DNA from 3 places in the Nocardioides sp. InS609-2 genome. Region 1 is predicted to be linked to each of the others. Evidence: predicted binding sites of a transcription regulator. Region 1 holds the regulator's gene; each other region holds the start of a gene.
What was found. The regulator LexA, encoded in region 1, represses DNA repair genes until DNA is damaged. The targets are predictions, from matches to a motif close to TCGAACANNTGTTCGA.
Positions count from the first base shown of each region.

Region 1 (4,270 bases):
GCTTGTCGCGCATCGGCCCCCACACCTGGAGGGGAGCCACGTGGAGCCGGGCCGGGATGCGGTCGCGGGCCTCGTTGAGCCAGAGCACGTCGGCCTCGGCATGCTTGGCCATCCGCTCTGCGTTGACGAACACCTCCTGCACGAAGCCCTTTGCCTGGGTACGGCCGGCGTCGGAGTCACCGTCGCCCGCCGACTCCTTCGGGAAGGCCGAGACCAACGCGCGGGCGGCGTCGCGCACCAGCACCAGCGCGTCGGAGAGCTGCTCGCCCATCGTGTCGATGCGACCCGGCTCGGTGCGGGACAGTGCGTCGGCGAGCGCCTCGCCGGCGTCGGACAGGTCGTCGGCCTGCTCGCCGTCGATGTGCCGCTGGGCGCGACGCGCAGCTCGCTCGACGTCGTTGGCGGCAAGCTCGTCGGTCGCCGCCTGGGTGACCCGTCCGGTGAGCTCGTGGGCCTCGTCGATCACCACCGCGTCGTAGTCGGGGATCATCGGCACCCCCTCGATCGCGTCGATCGCGAGCAGCGAGTGGTTGGTGACGATCAGGTGCGAGCGCTGGGCCTTCTCCTTGGCGCGCTCGGCGAAGCACTCCTGGGCGAACGGGCACTTGGTGGCGCCGAGGCACTCGCGGTGGTTGACGCTGACCTGCCGCCAGACCCGGTCGGTGTGCCGGGGGGCGTTGTCGCGCTCGCCGCTACCGCCGTCCAAGCTCTGCTTCTCGGCCCACTCGCGCAGCTTGATGACCTCGCCGCCGAGCGACCCGGTGGGCAGGTCGACGAGCACGCCCTGGTCGTCGGGCACGCCTTCGCGGATGCGGTGGAGGCAGGCGTAGTTGGAGCGACCCTTCAACACGGCGTACGACGTGTCGATGGTGCCGCCGACCGCCTCGACCAGGCGGGGGAGGTCGCGCTCGACCAGCTGGTGCTGGAGGGCGAGCGTCGCGGTGGCGATCACGACCCGCTTGCCGTGCAGCAGGCTCGGCACGAGGTAGCCGAGCGACTTGCCGGTGCCGGTGCCGGCCTGGACGAGGAGGTGCTCGCCGCCCTCCATCGCGTCGGCGACGGCGTCGGCCATCTGCACCTGGCCGTCGCGCTGCTCGCCCCCGAGGGCAGTGACCGCTTCGGACAGCACCTCGTGCACCCGGCTGTGCGGGTTGCTGGGGATGTCGTCCTGATCGGTCACCCGGGCACCTTATGTGCAGGCGCCGACAGTGACCGACCCACCGCGGTCACATGCGGCGCAGGACCGCCGTGACGATGCCGAGGATGCTGGCGTTGGACCCGTCGATGGGGTCGTAGGCGTCGTTGTGGGGGAGCAGCCAGACGTGGCCGTCCTTGCGCTGGAACGTCTTGACGGTGGCTTCGCCCTCGATCAGCGCGGCCACGATGTCGCCGTTCTCGGCGGTCTGCTCCTGGCGGATGACGACGAAGTCGCCGTTGCAGATGGCCGCGTCGATCATCGAGTCACCGGCGACCTCGAGCATGAAGAGCGTGCCCTCGCCGACCAGCGAGCGAGGCAGCGGGAAGACCTCCTCGATGCGCTCGTCGGCGAGAATCGGACCACCGGCGGCGATGCGCCCGACCATCGGGACGTAGGTGGCCGGCGGCATCGCGTCGCCAATGTCGGACTCGTCGATCGAGCTCTCCTCGGCCGAGTTGCCGAGCGACCGACGCGCGGCCATCACCTCGGGCAGGAACACCTCTAGGGCCCTCGGCCGGTTGGGGTCGCGCTTGAGGAAGCCCTTCTCCTCGAGCGTCTTGAGCTGGTGGGCGACGCTGCTCGAACTGGTGAGCCCGACCGCCTCGCCGATCTCGCGCATGCTCGGCGGGTAGCCGCGCATCTCGATGGCGTCCTTGATCGTGGCCAGCACGCGCTGCTGGCGGGGGGTCAGACCGGTGGCGTCGGGGGGCCCGTCGGGCATCTCGAGCACCTTCTTGCCGGTGCCGCTTGTCTTGGCCATGGGTCCTCCTGGATGTCACGCTGTGGATCGTCTCGCCGGTTGCCTCACCGTAGACCGATCACGGCATGACTTCAAACAAGTGTTCGAACGGCGTGTCGTGCCACACTCCCGGCATGGAGACGAGCTGTGTGGTCACCGGAGCCGGTCGCGGGATCGGCCGGGCGATCGCCGAACAGATGGTTCGTCGCGGTCATCACGTGGTCGTGGCCGACCTCGACGGAGCGGCCGCGACGGCCACCGCGGCCGAGATCGGGGCCGCCGAGGGCATCGCGCAGGACGTCCGCGATCCCGAGTCGCACCGGGTCGTCGCCGCGGCAGCCTCGCGCCACGGCGTACTCACCGCGTGGTTCAACAACGCCGGCGTCGGCGACGACGGCCGGCTCTCCGAGCTGATCGAGGAGCAGGTACGCCGCCTCGTCGAGGTCAACGTCCTCGGCTGCATGTGGGGCACTCGCACCGCCCTCGAGGCGTTCGGACCGGGTGGAGGCGACATCGTCAACACCGCCTCGATCGCCGGCCTCGGACCCGTCCCCGGCTACAGCGTGTACGCCGCCACGAAGGCCGCTGTCGTCTCACTGACCATGTCGTGCGACGCCGAGACCCCACGCGGCGTGCGCGTGCACGCGCTCTGCCCCGACGGGGTGCAGACGGCGATGCTCAACGCTCAGAACCCGGACGGCATCGGCTCCCAGCTCGTGCACTCCAGCACGATCCTCACCGTCGACGACGTGGCGCGTGCCGCCGTCGGGCTGGTCGGCTCGCGCCGCGTCGTACTCGCGGTGCCTGCCTGGCGCGGCGGTCTCGTCCGTGCCAGCACCCTTGCGCCCGGCGTGGCGGCCCACGGTCTCGGACTGTTCGCCGCGCTCGGTCGCCGGGCGATCGCCAAGCGCCGCTGAGCGTTCAGTTCACCAGGGTTGGCCGGGACTCGAGCACGTCGAGCTCCTGGGCCTCGTCGACCTTGGTGACAGTGCCGTCGACCCGGCCCTGGGGCTCGCTTGACGCGCATTTGGCAGGGCATCGACCTGTGGTACATTATTTGCATGCACATGCAGGCAGATCGATTCAAGAACTTCTTGTGGGCGTGACGTGAGCGTCGCGTGGTCCAAGGTGGCCGCATTCGCGTCTGCGGTCGACGCCAGCCTGGACAAGTGGCTTGCGGACACCCATCGGATCGGGCTGACGGAGTTCCGCGCCCTGACCTTTCTGAGTCAAGCCCGAGATAGGGAGCTCCGGGTCAACGACCTCGCGCAGCGGGTCGGCCTGAACCAGAGTTCCACGACGCGCCTGGTGAGCCGGCTGGAGGCGAAGGGGTTGGCACGGCGCGATGTCTGCGAGGATGACGGACGCGGCGTTTACGCAGTCATCACCGATCAAGGCGAGACACTGTTCCGCGAGGTGCGGGGTCCCTACGAGGACCGGTTGCACGAGCTCCTGAGCAAGGCTGCCGTGCACTTTCCGCAGCTGGACGTGCGCCTACTCGGCCACGCCCTCCGCGAGGTCGAATCCCTGATCACTCCCTGAACGAGAGTCATTGCGGCAATCCCAAAGCATGCCTAGGTGCATGTGTGTACATGCAGAGAAAGATCCAGCGAGAGGAGCCCATGGTCATGAGCACGAAAGTTGAAGTGTTCGTGGACTACGTCTGCCCGTTCTGCTTCCTGGTCGAGGACGCTGTGGCGCAACTCGAGCGGGATCGCGATGTGGAGATCGAGATCCGCCCGTTCGAGCTGCGACCGGACCCGGTACCCACACTGAGGGCGGAGGACGACTATCTGCCTCGCATCTGGCGCCGCTCGGTCTATCCGATGGCCCGGCGGATCGGGGTGGACATCGCGTTGCCGACGATGTCTCCGCAACCCCGGACCGCGAAGGCGTTCGCCGTGCTGCAGCTGGCACAGGAGCAGGGACTGGCGCGCGAGTACTCGACCGCGATGTTCCGCGCCTTCTTCCAGCAGGACCGCAACATCGGCGAGGACGATGTAGTCATCGGCGTCGCCGCGTCCTCCGGGCTCGACCGGTCGCAGGTGGAGCAGGCCCTTGTCAGCCAGGAGCGGCGCGATCGCCAGCTCGTTCACCAGCGGCACGCGGTCGAGACGGTGGGGGTCACTGCCGTGCCCAGTTTCCGGGTGAACGGCCGGCTGATTTCCGGAGTTCTGGATGCCGACCGGCTGAAGCGCGCCACCGACGAGGCCACCGGCTCGGAGCAGGCATCGTGATCGGGACCGAACCCGAGCTGGCCGGGCTGATGGCCGAGGCGGTCGAGTTCAGCATCCGGCACGTGGCATCCGGTGGCTTGCCCTTCGTCGGCGTCA
Region 1 covers NZ_CP060034.1:3,457,894-3,462,163, forward strand. Annotated here, with positions in the region: gene H4Q84_RS17920 (ATP-dependent DNA helicase) at 1-1,180, opposite strand, end outside; gene lexA (transcriptional repressor LexA) at 1,227-1,958, opposite strand; gene H4Q84_RS17930 (SDR family oxidoreductase) at 2,072-2,854, shown strand; gene H4Q84_RS17935 (MarR family transcriptional regulator) at 3,045-3,479, shown strand; gene H4Q84_RS17940 (DsbA family protein) at 3,566-4,174, shown strand; gene H4Q84_RS17945 (nucleoside deaminase) at 4,171-4,270, shown strand, end outside.

Region 2 (4,270 bases), 1.9 Mb from region 1:
GTCGTCGAGGAAGCGCAGCGCGATGATCGCCCGCTGCCGTGGCGCCAGCAGGTCGAGCGCCACTCCGACGTCGAGAGGCGACGCTTCGTCTGGCACGAGCGCCCGGTCGGGCAGGTCTTGGACGGGTACGTCGCGGCGCCTGCGCAGGTGGCTGAGGCACTCGTTGACGACGACCTTGCGGGCGAACGCGTCGGCCGAGAGCGAGCGCACCCGCGGCCACGCGGCGTACACCTTGACCATCGCCTGCTGGACGAGGTCCTCGGCGGTGTGCCAGTCGCGGACGATGAGGTACGCCGTCCGGCGCAGGGCCGCGCGCCGGGCGAGGTAGAACTCCGTGAAGTCCGCTTCGCGTTGGTCTCGACGCATCGAGGGTGTGCTCCTTGTCGACCGGTGGGTGTCACCCCTCCTACGCCGTGGCCGGGCCTCCGGGTTGCCCCGCCTCGTGAGAAATGATCTGCGCGAGCGTCTCGGCATCACGGGCGACGACGGTCGTGCCGTCGGCCGCAGTGATGATCGGCCGCTGGATGGCGATTGGGTGCGCGGCCAGCGCCACGAGCCAGGCGTCGCGGTGGGCCGGCTCGCGGGGCAGGTCGATGCCCGCGTCACGGGCCTCCTTGTCGCGGGCGATGTGCCAGGGCTCGACATCGAGGCGGGCCACGACGTCGGCGAGCTCGTCGACGGTCGGCACGTCGTCGAGGTAACGGCGCACGGTGTGCTCGACCCCGGCCTCGTCGAGCGCGGCCACGGCGGTGCGGCACTTGCTGCATGCGGGGTTGAGCCAGATCTCCATGGGCTGATCCTTCACTCGACGTCGATTTCGGTCGCGCCGGTCATCGAGACGAGCTCGGTGAACGTGGTCGAGAAGACCGCAGCCGGGTGGCCGGCGGCGGCCCACACGACGTCGTACCGGCGCAGCCAGGAGTCGATCCACGTCGGCACCGCTGCGGGATGGGCGATGGGGGAGACCCCGCCGATGACCTGGCCCGTGTGGGCGCGCACGAAATCGGCGCTCGCGCGCTTGAGTGGCGGGGCGCCGATCGCGGGCGCGACCTTGTGGGTGTCGACGCGGTGGGCGCCGGACGTGAGGATCAGGACCGGGGCGCCACCCGCGTCGAAGAGCAGGCTGTTGGCGATGGCGCCGACCTCGCAACCGAGTGCCTGGGCCGCGAGTGCGGCGGTGTGGACGCTGTCAGGGAGAATGACCACGTCGCCGGCACCGCCGCGACGTGCATGCTCGGCCCGGAAAGAGGTGATGGAGGAGTGTTCGCTAGCCATGCTGCGACCCTAGTCACTGGTTCCGACACTGGTTCCTGCAACCTGCCGGGCATCGCTGCCTGCTCCACCTTGTCGATCATTCGGGGGAATGCATGACCACCGCGCCCAACCAGCCAGCCGGCGAGCCGACCGGCGCGCCCGCGTCTGCGCGGCCGATGTCGGTGACCAACGCCGTCCGGGTGCTGCTCGCGCTGGTCGTCGTCACCGGGCTCGCCGCCCTGCTGGTCTGGCTGCGTCAGGACGAGGTCATCCGCACCTGGGCCGAGGGCAACATCGCCGCCCGCAAGCTGCTCCTCGAGGGCGGGGTACAGGCGGTCAAGGGCAGCCCCATCGCGCCATCGTTCGTGCCGCTCGCGATCGTGTTCTTCGCCGTCTTCGCGCTGCTGGTGCTGGTGCTCATCGCCTTCTTCGTCGAGGGCCACGAGTGGGCCCGGCTGTCGCTGGCGGCCACCGCCGTGTTCGGCATCCTCGCGGCCACCGTGGTCGTGCGGCTCGGTCTGCCGGCGCTCTTCGCGGTGCTCTCGATCGTCGCGATCCTGCTGTGCCTGCTGCTGCTCTTCCTGCTCTGGCACAAGGACACGAACCGGTATTTCCGCTCGTTCTGAAGCACTCGCTGCCAGACCATTGACGGACTGTCGGTGGGCCGGTGTACCTTGGCGTTGTTCGAACAACTGTTCGATGCAGCCTCGGTGGCGGTGACCTCGACCCCCACCGTCACCGGGGTTGGCCGGGGTCGACCACGCTGACAGGAGAGCCAGATGAGGCGGTACGACGACCCCGTTGAGGTCCGCAGGGGACGCATCGGTGGAGAGCCCGACACGGCCGAGGAGGGGCCCGAGCAGTTCCTGTGGCGCGGCCGGTTGTGGAAGGTCCGCTCGGTGGTGGCGCACTGGGTGGAGACCGCGCCCTGGTGGCAGTCAGCGGGGGTGCGCGCCGTGGTCGGCACCGACGACGGGCCCGGCATCGACGCTGGCGACACGGTCATCGACCGAGGTGCCGACGACCTGCTCATCGAGCGCGAGCTGTGGCGCGTGCATGCCGGCCGGGGCAGTGCCACCTCCGACGGCGGCGGCGTCTTCGACCTCTCCTTCGACTGGTCCGACGGCCGCTGGTCACTCGTCGGCTGTGTCGACTGATGTCGGCGAGCGACGTGAACCCCTACCTGCTCCCAGCCACCACTCACTCCTACCTCGCCCGCTCGGCCGAGTCGCTGCAGGAGTCGATCACCGCGGCCGACGTGCCGACTCGCTACGCCTGCGCCCACGTGGCAGCACTGCGGGCCACGGCCGCGCTGCTCGCGGCCCGCGCCCATCCGTCGCCCGGGCGACGGAGGCAGAAGAACGCCTGGGTGCTGCTGGCCGACGTCGCCCCCGAGCTGGCCGAGTGGGCGACCTTCTTCGCCGCCGGCGCGAGCAAGCGCGCGGCCGCCGAGGCCGGCTCCACCCGCGCGGTCACCGAGCGCGAGGCCGACGACCTGGTCCGTGACGCCGACCGGTTCCTCGGCATCATCGAGTCGGCGCTCGGCCTGGTGCCGCACGCGCCGCTCGAGAAGCGGCTGGTCGTCACCGGCGGACGCGCCGGAGTCGCCTGATCGGGCGCTAGTCTCTGCCCACCGGTCATGGGCTTCATCGGGGAGCCCCGGCCAGCTGTGCACCAACCTCTCGGGACGCACCGCGCGCGCACCGCGCCCGCGATCGCCACCCTTCTCGTCACGATGCTGGCGGCCCTGGCTGCCGTCGTACCCCTCACGCAGTCGGCGCAGGCCGTGCCGGCGCCGAGGTCGGCCACGGCCCTCACCGCTGCGGCACCGCTGAGCGTTGCCCAGGCGCGAGCCACGCAGAACGGCTCGGTCGCGACGGTTCCGGCTAGGCGCTGGCGCTGGCCGACAGTGCTGGGGGCGTACTTCTCCCACCCGGGCCTGACCGGTGCCAGCGCCTTCGCGTTCGCGTCGGGCACCGACCCGGGTGACCCGGGCGACCACGACGACTACTACGCAGCGGCACTGGGCAAGACCGGCCCGCAGCTGGAGTCTGCCCTGCACTCGATCATCTCCTCAGGCGTGACCAAGCTGTCCTACGACAGTGTCTGGAACGCCCTGAAGGCCACCGACCAGGACCCCGTCAACGCCAACAACATCAAGACCCTCTACAGCGGCAAGTCGATGCCCAAGTCGGCCAACGGTGGAGGTGTCGACGACTGAATCGCGAGCACGTCTGGGCCAAGTCGCACGGAGACTTCGGTACGGCGACCGGTCCGGGCACCAACATCCACTACCGACGGCCCGAGGACGTGACGGTCAACGGCGCGCGCGGCAACCTCGACTTCGACGCGGGCGGCACCCAGAACGCCGAGGCGCCCGGCAACTACGCCGACGGCGACTCCTGGGAGCCGCGCGACGCGGTCAAGGGTGTCGCGCGGATGATCTTCTACATCTCGGTGCGCTACGAGGGCGACGACGGCTTCGCCGACCTCGAGGTCGACGACCTGACCAGGCAACGGTTCAGCGCCCCACATCGGCAAGCTCTCGCTCATGCTCCAGTGGAGCCAGCAGGACCCGCCCGACGCGGGGGAGATGTGACGCAACGACATCATCTTCGGCACCTACCAGCACGACCGGAACCCGTTCATCGATCACCCCCAGTGGGCGGCCGCGATCTGGAGCTGAACGGCTTGCGACCTCCCTGTCGCGGGGGTTAGAGTGATGGAGTTATCGAACACCTGTTCGATCACTCCATCACGGTGCTGGGGTCGACACAGTCCGCGAGGCAGGCTCATGTCCGACCCGTTCGTCCATCTCCACGTGGCCTCCGGCTACTCCCTGCAGTACGGCGCCTCGCACCCGCACACGCTGGTCGAACGGGCCGCCGAGCAGGAGATGGACACCCTCGCGCTGACCGACCGAGACGGCACCTACGGCGCGGTGAAGTTCGCCAAGGCGTGCAGCCGGGCGGGCATCCGTCCGGTGCTGGGGGTCGACCTCGCCGTGCTGCCGGTC
Region 2 covers NZ_CP060034.1:792,918-797,187, reverse strand. Annotated here, with positions in the region: gene H4Q84_RS04225 (SigE family RNA polymerase sigma factor) at 1-366, opposite strand, end outside; gene H4Q84_RS04220 (ArsC/Spx/MgsR family protein) at 407-790, opposite strand; gene H4Q84_RS04215 (YbaK/EbsC family protein) at 802-1,275, opposite strand; gene H4Q84_RS04210 (hypothetical protein) at 1,368-1,880, shown strand; gene H4Q84_RS04205 (DUF6504 family protein) at 2,034-2,411, shown strand; gene H4Q84_RS04200 (SAV_6107 family HEPN domain-containing protein) at 2,411-2,866, shown strand; gene H4Q84_RS04195 (hypothetical protein) at 2,894-3,475, shown strand; gene H4Q84_RS04190 (endonuclease) at 3,361-3,972, shown strand; gene H4Q84_RS04185 (DNA polymerase III subunit alpha) at 4,049-4,270, shown strand, end outside.
Region 2: H4Q84_RS04205 (DUF6504 family protein) is a predicted target of LexA. The motif match lies at 1,939-1,954, and genes of this name have one in related genera.

Region 3 (4,270 bases), 910 kb from region 1:
GGGACCGGGCGACCGAGCCCTGCCACAACGCGAAGAGCTCCTCGGGGCTGTCGTCTACGGCGGTGTGCCACTCCCACTCGGGGTCCTCGTAGTCGATCGCCGCCCACTCGGGCCCGAGCTCCCGGCCGAACAGGCACTTGGTGAAGAAGTAGTCCTCGACGAAGGCCATGTGCTTGAGCAGCCCGCCCAGCGTCATGATCGACGGGCCGAGCGTGGCCCGCATCGACTCCGCGTCGAGCGGGCCGCACTTCCACGCGAACCTCCCGCGGATGCGGTCGAGACTGCCGAGCAGGGTCTCGGCCTCGGTGCCGGCGGCGGGCAGGGTGATGGAGCCATCCGTGGTGGTCACGGCCTCATGCTACGAGGCGCAACCCCTCCACAAGGGGAGTCGTGGGACGCCCCGTGAGGCGAGCGAGGTCGCCGGTGACCTCGGCCAGCGCACCCTCGCGGATGTTGGCATCGAGTGCAGCGACGAAGCCGGCGGTGCCCTCGTCCAGGCCGGCCGAGAGCAGGGCAGACACGTGCTCGTCGGTCGTGACCTCGCGTCGTACGATGTCGCGACCGAGCACCTCCGAGAACGCAGCGGCCAGCTCGTCGAAGTCCCACGCGACGTCACCGCCGAGCTCGTACGTCGAGCCCTCGTGTCCGTCGGTGACCAGGACCGCGACGGCGTCATCTACATCTCCGGCAGCGGCCGGCTGGTCCGTGCGCTGCTGGCCGACGGGTTGGTCGACGAGCTGCACCTGTTCGTCTACCCGATCGCGCTCGGCGAGGGCGAGAAGTTCTGGGGAGAGGGGCAGACCGAGCTGGCACTGCTCGCGCAGGACGTCTACGACAACGGCGTCGTACACCTGTCCTACGGCCCGGCAGCGCGCGTCGACTCATGAGCAGGGTGGTCTGTGACATCAGCATCTCCACCGACGGGTACGCCGCCGGGCTGGGGCAGACACTCGAGAAGCCGTTCGGCGACGGACCGGTCGACCGCCTGCACTGCTGGATGTTCGACACTCCCGAGGAGAGTCCGCACGAGCTGGCCGCCATCACCGCCGCCGGTGCCTTCGTCATGGGGCGCAACATGTTCGGCCCGGGACGCGGCGAGTGGGACGTCGACTGGCGTGGCTGGTGGGGCCCCGAGCCGCCGTACCACGGTCCGGTCTTCGTGCTGACGCATCACCCGCGGGAGCCCGTGGAGATGGAAGGTGGGACGACGTTCAACTTCGTCACCGATGGCGTCGAGTCTGCGTTGGAGCAGGCCCGGGCAGCCGCCGGGGATGCTGACATCTCCATCACCGGTGGGGCCGCGACGGTCAACCAGTGCCTCGCGGCGGGACTGCTGGACGAGCTGCGCACCCATGTCGTGCCATTCACCCTGGGCGCCGGCGAGCGGCTCTTCGACGGCGTCCCGCCCCTGGACCTCGAGGTGGTGTCGGTCCGGCCGGTCTCGCAGGCGACGCACGTGACGTATCGCCCTCGGGGCCCGATCGGGACAGCTGGTTGAGTCCGCGCCGACCATTGAACGAACCTGGTGCTTCTTTTCGAACAGCTGTACGATGCATGGAGGTCGTGGGTGATACCCGATGCTGAGGCCCCGACCCGACGAACTCGTCTCCGTGAGGAGGGTTGTTCGTGGCCCCCTCACAGGGCGCGCTGCCATCGACATGTGAGACCCGCAGACCACCACCGGGTGGGCTGTCCAGGTCGTCGTGTCGGGGAGGTGTCGCAGGTGGATGCAATCCATCCGGTGCTGGCATGCGCCGCGGAGCTCGAGGCGTCGCTGAAGTCGGTGACCGACGTGGATCCGATGTTCATGACCACCACCGACCAGCGAGACGCGCTGCTGGCGTTGACGCGGGTCGACGCCCAGCTGGCCGCACTGCGACTCCGGCTGACCGCCGCCTCCGGCGATGTCGCGGAGGTCGAGGCGCATCGAGACGTCGCGGCCTGGCTGGCCCACCACACGCGGGTCGACGGCGGCGCGGCCCGCCGCCACCACCGACTGGCGCTCAGCCTCGAGCACTGGCACGTGCTGGCCGCCGGTCTCGCCGAGGGCGCCGTCAACCCGGCCCAGGCCGAGGTGATCGCGAAGGCACTCGACGACCTGCCCACCGACCTCGACCCGGAAGTGCTGGCGCGTGCCGAGTCCCACCTCGTCGAGCAGGCCGGCGACTACGGCCCGCGCGAGCTGCGGATCCTCGGCCGCCGCGTCCTCGAGGTCGTGGCCCCCGAGATCGGCGAGGACCACGAGCTCCGGCTCCTTCAAGCAGAAGAAGCACTCGCCCACAAGCTGACCCGCCTCATCACCCGCCGACGCGGCGACGGCACCACGGACATCCATGCCCGGGTCCCCGACGCCGTCGCCGACCGACTCACCACCTACCTGCACGCCTACACCAACCCACGCCACCACGACGGTGAGAAGACGCCGTACGACGTCCGCCTCGGCCACGCGTTCTGCGCGCTCCTCGAACACACCGACCCACACCGGCTGCCCGTCCACGGCGGTGACGCCACCACCGTCCTGGTCACCATCGACCTCCAGACGCTGCGCGACGGCGTCGGCGCCGCGCTCACCCACACCGGCACCCCCATCGCCCCCGACCACGCCCGCCGACTGGCCTGCACCGCCGGCATCATCCCCGCCATCCTCGGCACCGACGGCCACGTCCTCGACCTCGGCCGCACCGCCCGACTCTTCAGCCCCGCCCAACGCAAAGCCCTCCGGGTGCGCGACACCACCTGCCGTGCCCACGGCTGCGATATCCCAGCAGCCTGGTGCGAAGCCCACCACGCAGGCGACCCCTGGGCCCACGGCGGCACTACCGACCTCGCCGACGGGCAACTCCTGTGCAGCTTCCACCACCACAAGGCCCACGACCCAAGCTACGCACGCAGCCGACTTCCCAACGGCGACGTCAGATTCCACCGACGCAGATAGGAGATGTGTCAGGTCTCGAGCATCCCCGAGTCGACGAGGTTCGTGAACACAATGGCGAAGTCACGGCCGAGATCGCTGAGATGGAGCTGATCGGCCCGGGCCGCCTACCAAAGGTGATCGAGGGCGAGGCAGTCGCCGGGGGCGCTGTGCCAGGAGTTCAGCGCAGCGTCGGCCATGACTGCGTCCACCTCCGGTGACGAGGGACGCTGGGGCAGGCCGTACGAGGAGCGGGCGGCCTCCTCGAGCGCACGTTCCCACGGCCACAGGTCGAGATGCTGGTAGGCCGACCTGGCGACGGGCGGTCGCAACAGACCCCGGCTTGTGACCTCCCTGCGTGAGCCGACCCAGTCAGCGAGGGCAAGGCTTTGGCGGACGAACATAGCGTCGCGTGCTGCCTGCGCGGAGAGCCGGACATCGCCGGGTTCGAAATCGTCGTCGTCCTCCTCGCCCTGCTCCTGCTCCGGCCACTCGGGATACGGCCGGCCCGGTTGCCCGGGGAGCGACGCGGTCAGCTCCGCTCCTCGGAAGCTCTTCGGCGAGGGGTCGGGCATCTGCCGGATCCGCTCGTCCTGCGGCAAGGAGTTCCAGGCCGACATCAGCTGGTCGAGCCGTGCCTGGAGCTCACCGTGGTCGTACCACCGGGTCTACGATCCAGTGACCTGCGTCACAGCGCTCTCTGGAGGACCCCATGGCACGTGCCCGAGCTTCCGCTCTCGTCCTCGCGGTGGTGACCTGCCTGGTCGCCACGACGCTGCTCTGGTCGTCGGCCACCGCATCGCCTCGCGACCGGCATGACCGCGGTGACCAGCCAATGCCCGGCTACACGATCTCCAACCCGCCGCTGGCTCCGCTGACGATCGGCGGCCAGCCGACTCGGGTCTTCCAGGGCACCCATGAGCACGCGGCGTACGTCGTGGAGGCGCCGGCCGACTGGAACGGCGAGCTGGTGATGTGGGCGCACGGCTACCGCGGCACCGGCACCGTGCTGAGGGTCGACGCACCCGACTACGGGCTGCGGCAGAAGCTGCTGGCGCAGGGCTATGCGTGGGCGGCGTCGAGCTACGCCCGCAACGGGTACGACGTCCGCACCGGCGTGACGACCACCAAGGATCTGGCCGACCTGACGAAGAAGCTGCTCGACCGCCGGCCGTCGCGGGTCTACCTCACCGGTGTCTCCATGGGCGGGCACGTGATCGGCCGGTCGCTGGAGGAGTACCCCCGCTTCTATGACGGCGCGCTGCCGATGTGCGGCGTGCTCGGCGACCAGGAGCTGTTCGACTACTTCCTCGACTACAACCTGGTGGCGCAGGACCTCGCCGACGTGCCGGCGTACCC
Region 3 covers NZ_CP060034.1:2,551,380-2,555,649, reverse strand. Annotated here, with positions in the region: gene H4Q84_RS13240 (DinB family protein) at 1-349, opposite strand, end outside; gene H4Q84_RS13235 (hypothetical protein) at 354-521, opposite strand; gene H4Q84_RS13230 (dihydrofolate reductase family protein) at 522-887, shown strand; gene H4Q84_RS13225 (dihydrofolate reductase family protein) at 884-1,498, shown strand; gene H4Q84_RS13220 (HNH endonuclease signature motif containing protein) at 1,724-2,935, shown strand; gene H4Q84_RS13215 (hypothetical protein) at 3,040-3,531, opposite strand; gene H4Q84_RS13210 (hypothetical protein) at 3,624-4,270, shown strand, end outside.
Region 3: H4Q84_RS13220 (HNH endonuclease signature motif containing protein) is a predicted target of LexA. The motif match lies at 1,536-1,551, and genes of this name have one in related genera.